DNA from 2 places in the Klebsiella sp. R445 genome. Region 2 is predicted to be linked to the other one. Evidence: predicted binding sites of a transcription regulator. Region 2 holds the regulator's gene; the other holds the start of a gene.
The links. The regulator sigma-54, encoded in region 2, starts transcription at its own class of promoters, with help from an activator protein. The targets are predictions, from matches to a motif close to GTTGGCACANNTTTCGCTNT.

Region 1: a site for sigma-54 is predicted at 1,335-1,354, ahead of norV (anaerobic nitric oxide reductase flavorubredoxin). Genes of this name have one in related genera too.

The regions. Positions count from the first base shown of each region.
Region 1 is NZ_CP180446.1:4,337,075-4,340,547, reverse strand. It holds gene norR (nitric oxide reductase transcription regulator) at 1-1,212, opposite strand, end outside; gene norV (anaerobic nitric oxide reductase flavorubredoxin) at 1,400-2,836, shown strand; gene norW (NADH:flavorubredoxin oxidoreductase) at 2,833-3,473, shown strand, end outside.
Region 2 is NZ_CP180446.1:3,734,757-3,738,229, reverse strand. It holds gene lptA (lipopolysaccharide transport periplasmic protein LptA) at 1-333, shown strand, start outside; gene lptB (LPS export ABC transporter ATP-binding protein) at 340-1,065, shown strand; gene rpoN (RNA polymerase factor sigma-54) at 1,113-2,546, shown strand; gene hpf (ribosome hibernation promoting factor) at 2,569-2,856, shown strand; gene ptsN (PTS IIA-like nitrogen regulatory protein PtsN) at 2,927-3,415, shown strand; gene rapZ (RNase adapter RapZ) at 3,461-3,473, shown strand, end outside.

The sequences.
Region 1 (3,473 bases), 600 kb from region 2:
CACGTTGCCCGGCCACGGCGCCTTGCGCAGCCCCGAGCGCGCCGCATCGCTGAGCACCACCTGCCCTAACCCCATGCGTAACCGACACTGCTCGCAGAAATAACCGGCCAGCAGCACCACGTCATCTTCCCGCTCGCGCAGCGCCGGCACCGACAGCGGGAACACGCTCAGACGGTGATAGAGATCGGCACGAAACCGGCCTTCAACCACCTCCTGGCGCAGGTCGCGGTTGGTGGCCGCCAGCACCCGGACGTTAACCCGCAGGCTGCGGTCATCCCCTACCCGCTGAATATCGCCATACTGCAGTACCCGCAGCAGCTTGGCCTGCAGCGCCAGCGACAGCTCGCCAATCTCATCGAGAAACAGGGTGCCGTTATCGGCCATTTCAAACTTGCCGCTGCGGTTGCTGATCGCCCCGGTAAAGGCCCCTTTCACGTGCCCGAACAGCTCGCTTTCCGCCACGCTCTCCGGCAGCGCCGCGCAGTTCAGATAGATCAGCGGATTGGCTGCCCGGGACGAGCCCTGATGCAGCGCTTGCGCCACCAGCTCTTTGCCGGTGCCGGTTTCACCGCTGATCAAGACGTTCAAATCCGAGGCGGCGACGATATCGATCTCTTTTTTCAGCTGCACCATCGGCGCCGACAGGCCGATAATTTCCTGATGGTCCGGGGGCGTATAGTGCACGCTCGCCTCCGGCAGCACGTTCTGATTCTCAAGCCGCGCGATAAGCAGCGCGTTATTCAGCGCTCCCGCCACCAGCGCCGCGATCAGGCGCAGCGCTTCATCGCTGAAGCTATCGAAGCGGTCGGCCTCCATGCCGTCGAGGGTCAGCGCGCCAATCAGGGTCTGTCCGGCAAACAGTGGAAGCCCCACGCAGGCATGCACCTTCAGGCTCTCATGGCCGGGAATCAGGCCATCATAGGGGTCCGGCAGGTCGCTGTCCGCCGGGAAACGCACCACATCGCCGGCGCGGGCAATCGCCTCCAGCCGCGGGTGGCCCGCCAACGCAAAACGTCGCCCCAGCACATCTTCAGCCAGCCCGTCGATCGCCAGCGGCACAAACTGATGCGCCTCGTAGCGCAGCAGCGCTGAGGCGTCGCAGCCCAGCACCTGGCGCAGGGTCGTAATCAAGCGGGAAAAGCGGTCGGCATGGCCAATATCGCTTTGTAAATCAATGGCGATCTTCGCCAGCATGTCCACGGAAAAGCGCATCGCGGCCTCATTGTCATTTTGACACTAGTAATGGTCATAAAGACTATTTTAACCGCTGTCATTTTGACATCAACCGGTTTAATGAAAAAACATAAAACACAACAAAATCAACAAATTAAAAAACTGGCACGCAATTTGATATAGGTAACCCATCGTATCTGAACATGCTGTATAAATTGAGGTTGCTATGTCTATTGTGGTGAAAAATAACATTCATTGGGTCGGCCAGCGTGACTGGGAAGTGCGTGATTTCCACGGTACCGAATACAAAACGTTGCGCGGCAGCAGCTACAACAGCTACCTGATCCGCGAAGAGAAAAATGTGCTGATTGATACCGTGGATCATAAATTCAGCCGCGAGTTCGTGCAGAACCTGCGTAGCGAAATCGATCTCGCGGATATCGACTACATCATCATTAACCATGCGGAAGAAGACCATGCCGGCGCGTTGACCGAGCTGATGAACAGCATTCCGGACACGCCGATTTACTGCACCGCCAACGCTATCGATTCCATTACCGGCCATCACCATCACCCGGAATGGAATTTCAACGTGGTGAAAACCGGCGACGCGCTGGATATCGGCAACGGCAAGCAGCTGATTTTCGTGGAAACACCAATGCTGCACTGGCCGGACAGCATGATGACTTACATGACCGGCGACGCGGTGCTGTTCAGCAACGACGCCTTCGGCCAGCACTACTGCGACGAGCACCTGTTTAATGATGAAGTGGACCAGAACGAACTGTTCGAACAGTGCCAGCGCTACTACGCCAACATCCTGACCCCGTTCAGCCGCCTGGTGACGCCCAAAATTACCGAGATCCTCGGCTTCAATCTGCCCGTCGATATGATCGCCACCTCGCACGGCGTGGTCTGGCGCGATAACCCGACCCAGATCGTCGAGCTGTACCTGAAATGGGCGGCGGATTATCAGGAAGATCGCATCACCCTGTTCTACGACACCATGTCCAACAACACCCGCATGATGGCGGACGCTATCGCTCAGGGCATCACCGAAGTTGACCCTAACGTGGCGGTAAAAATCTTCAACGTCGCCCGCAGCGATAAGAACGACATCCTGACCAACGTGTTCCGTTCAAAAGGGGTGTTGGTGGGTACCTCCACCATGAATAACGTGATGATGCCGAAAATCGCCGGCCTGGTGGAAGAGATGACCGGCCTGCGTTTTCGTAACAAACGTGCCAGCGCTTTTGGCTCGCACGGCTGGAGCGGCGGCGCGGTGGACAGACTTTCTACCCGTTTACAGGATGCCGGTTTTGAGATGTCTCTGAGCCTGAAGGCCAAATGGCGTCCGGACCTCGACGCGCTGGCGCTGTGTCGCGAGCACGGCCGGCAGATTGCCCGCCAGTGGGCCCTCTCCCCGCTGCCGGTTGCCGCCGCCCCCGCCGCACCGGAGCAGAACGCCTGCGCCGCGGCAGTAGGCATGGGCCCCACCATGCAGTGCAGCGTCTGCCAGTGGATTTACGATCCAGCAAAAGGCGAACCGAACCAGCAGGTGCAGCCGGGTACGCCGTGGAGCGAGGTTCCGGACGACTTCCTGTGCCCGGAATGTTCCCTGGGTAAAGAGGTCTTTGACGTGCTGGCAACGGAGGCCAAATGAGCGAAGGTATCGTCATCATCGGCTCGGGCTTCGCGGCCCGTCAGCTGGTGAAAAACATCCGTAAGCAGGATCCGCAGGTTCCGCTGACCCTGATCGCGGCCGACAGCATGGATGAGTACAATAAACCGGATCTCAGCCATGTGGTCAGCCGCGGTCAAAGCGCCGACGACCTGACCCTGCAAACGGCAGGTGAGTTTGCCGAGCAGTACAATCTGCGCCTGTTTCCGCATACCTGGGTCAGCGATATCGACGCCGAAAACCAGTTGGTGAAGAGCCAGGACCGCGAGTGGCGCTATGACAAGCTGGTGCTGGCGACCGGTGCCGCGCCGTTTGTCCCGCCGGTACCGGGGCGCGAGCTGATGCTGACCCTGAACAGCCAGCGGGAATATGGCGCGGCGCACAGCCAACTGCGTGATGCCCGGCGGGTGCTGATCGTCGGCGGTGGGCTGATTGGCTGCGAGCTGGCGATGGATTTCTGCCGCGCCGGCAAAGCGGTGACGGTCGTCGACCACGCCGCCAGCGTGCTGTCGGCGCTGATGCCGCCGGAGGTCAGCAGCCGCCTGCAGCACCGGATGACCGGGATGGGCATCCATCTGCTGTTGCAAACCGGGCTTGAGGGCCTCGAACAGCAGGCCGA
Region 2 (3,473 bases):
GTGGTCGTCACCCGTCCTGGCGGTGAAAAAGGCAAAGAAGTGATCGACGGTTATGGTAACCCGGCCACCTTCTATCAGATGCAGGACAACGGCAAACCGGTGAAAGGCCGCGCCGATAAAATGCATTATGAATTGCAGAACGATTTTGTGGTGCTGACCGGCAACGCGCATCTGGAGCAGATCGATAGCAACATCCAGGGTGACAAAATCACTTACCTGGTGAAAGAGCAGAAAATGCAGGCTTTCAGCAGTAAAGGCGGACGCGTAACCACGGTTCTGGTTCCTTCGCAGCTGCAGGACAAAAGTGGCGATCAGTCAAAGAAAGGTAAGTAATTCGTTATGGCAACATTAACTGCAAAGAATCTTGCTAAAGCCTATAAAGGCCGCCGCGTGGTGGAAGATGTCAGTCTGACCGTGAACTCCGGCGAGATTGTCGGCCTGCTTGGCCCAAACGGCGCCGGTAAAACCACGACCTTCTACATGGTGGTGGGCATTGTGCCGCGCGACGCCGGCAACATTATCATCGACGATGAAGATATCAGCCTGCTGCCGCTGCACGCGCGCGCGCGCCGGGGCATTGGCTATCTGCCGCAGGAAGCCTCTATTTTCCGCCGCCTGAGCGTGTTTGATAACCTGATGGCGGTGTTGCAGATTCGGGACGATCTCAGCAGCGAGCAGCGCGAAGATCGCGCCAAAGAGCTGATGGAAGAGTTTCATATCGAACATCTGCGCGACAGCCTCGGTCAGGCGCTTTCCGGTGGTGAACGCCGTCGTGTCGAAATCGCCCGTGCGCTGGCCGCTAACCCGAAATTTATCCTGCTGGATGAACCCTTTGCCGGCGTGGACCCGATTTCCGTTATCGACATCAAACGGATCATCGAACACCTGCGAGACAGCGGTCTTGGGGTGCTGATCACCGACCATAACGTCAGGGAAACGCTGGCCGTTTGTGAACGCGCCTATATCGTTAGCCAGGGTCATCTGATTGCCCACGGCACGCCGCAAGAAATCCTGGAAGACGAGCAGGTTAAGCGCGTGTATCTTGGGGAAGACTTCAGACTCTGATAGGGTAGAGGTTACAGACGTTTTAGCCGGAGATATTTGCCCTGAATATGAAGCAAGGTTTGCAATTAAGGCTAAGCCAACAGCTTGCCATGACGCCACAACTGCAGCAGGCCATCCGTTTGCTGCAGCTGTCCACGTTAGAACTCCAGCAGGAACTCCAGCAGGCGCTGGAGAGTAATCCGTTGCTTGAGCAAACCGATCTTCACGATGAGGTAGAAACCAAAGAGGTCGAGGACCGCGAATCCCTGGATACGGTCGATGCGCTTGAGCAAAAAGATATGCCGGAGGAGTTGCCCCTCGACGCCAGCTGGGATGAGATCTACACCGCCGGTACACCGTCAGGAAACGGCGTTGACTATCAGGACGACGAGCTGCCGGTCTATCAGGGCGAAACGACCCAAAGCCTGCAGGATTACCTGATGTGGCAGGTCGAGCTGACGCCATTTACCGATACCGATCGCGCCATCGCCACCTCTATCGTCGATGCCGTCGATGACACCGGCTATCTCACCATTCGGATCGAAGATATTGTCGAGAGCATCGACGATGAAGAGATCGGCCTCGAAGAAGTAGAAGCAGTACTAAAACGTATCCAACGTTTCGACCCGGTTGGCGTGGCGGCGAAAGATCTGCGCGACTGCCTGCTGGTTCAGCTTTCACAATATGCAAAAGAGACGCCGTGGCTGGAAGAGGCCCGGCTGATCATCAGCGATCATCTCGATCTGCTCGCCAACCATGATTTCCGTTCCCTGATGCGCGTGACGCGTCTTAAAGAAGATGTGCTGAAAGAAGCGGTTAACCTGATCCAGTCGCTCGATCCTCGCCCAGGCCAGTCGATCCAGACCAGTGAGCCAGAGTATGTCATTCCTGACGTTCTGGTGCGCAGGGTTAGCGACCGCTGGGTAGTGGAGCTGAATTCCGACAGTATCCCGCGCCTGAAAATCAATCAGCACTATGCCGCAATGGGTAACAGCTCGCGCAATGACGCCGACAGCCAGTTTATCCGTAGCAACCTGCAGGAAGCTCGCTGGCTCATCAAGAGCCTGGAAAGCCGCAACGATACGCTGCTGCGAGTCAGCCGTTGCATCGTCGAGCAGCAGCAAGCCTTCTTCGAGCAGGGCGAAGAGTATATGAAACCGATGGTGCTGGCGGATATCGCTCAGGCCGTCGAGATGCATGAATCCACTATTTCACGTGTCACCACTCAAAAATACCTGCACAGTCCGCGCGGTATTTTTGAGCTCAAGTATTTCTTCTCCAGCCACGTAAGCACCGAAGGCGGCGGCGAGGCATCGTCCACCGCCATTCGTGCGCTGGTGAAGAAGTTAATCGCCGCGGAGAACCCCGCGAAGCCGTTGAGTGACAGTAAGCTCACCACCATACTGTCCGAACAAGGTATCATGGTCGCGCGCCGTACCGTTGCCAAGTACCGAGAGTCTTTATCCATTCCGCCGTCCAACCAGCGTAAACAACTGGTCTGACACAACCGATAAGGAAGACACTATGCAGCTCAACATTACAGGACACAACGTCGAGATCACCCCTGCACTGCGCGACTTCGTGAACGCGAAGTTCAGCAAACTGGAGCAGTTTTTCGACCGGATCAATCAGGTCTACATTGTGTTAAAAGTAGAGAAGGTGACGCAAATTGCGGATGCCAATCTGCATGTCAACGGTGGCGAAATCCATGCCAGTGCGGAAGGGCAGGATATGTATGCCGCTATCGATGGTCTTATCGATAAGCTGGCAAGACAGTTAACGAAACATAAAGATAAACTAAAACAACACTAATTGTCCGGGCGTTGCTCTCGCCTGTTACCCGCTTTCATGGGTGGCAGGCAAGGGGCGCTCAGGTGAAATTATGATGAACAACGATTCGGCTCTACAACTGAGCAACGTCCTTAACCAGGAATGTACCCGTAGCCAGGTTCACTGCCAGAGCAAAAAACGCGCGCTGGAAATCATCAGTGAGCTGGCAGCTAAACAGTTAGGTTTACCGCCACAGCTGGTGTTTGAAGCGATCCTCACTCGCGAGAAAATGGGCAGTACCGGGATTGGCAATGGGATTGCCATTCCTCATGGCAAGCTCGAAGAGGATACGCTGCGTGCGGTTGGCGTATTTGTCCAGCTGGAAACCCCGATTGCATTTGATGCCATCGACAACCAGCCGGTCGACCTGCTGTTTGCGCTCCTGGTGCCGGCTGACCAGACCAAGACCCATCTACATACGCTGTCGCTGGTGGCGAAACGGCTGGCAGATAAAACCATTTGCCGTCGCCTGCGTAGCGCGCAAAGCGATGAAGAGCTGTATGAGATCATCACCGAAGCAGGAAGCAGCGATGATAGTTAACGAGAGTCGCACCTCACTCTTTATCGTACTGAGGAGAAACGGTACATGGTACTGATGA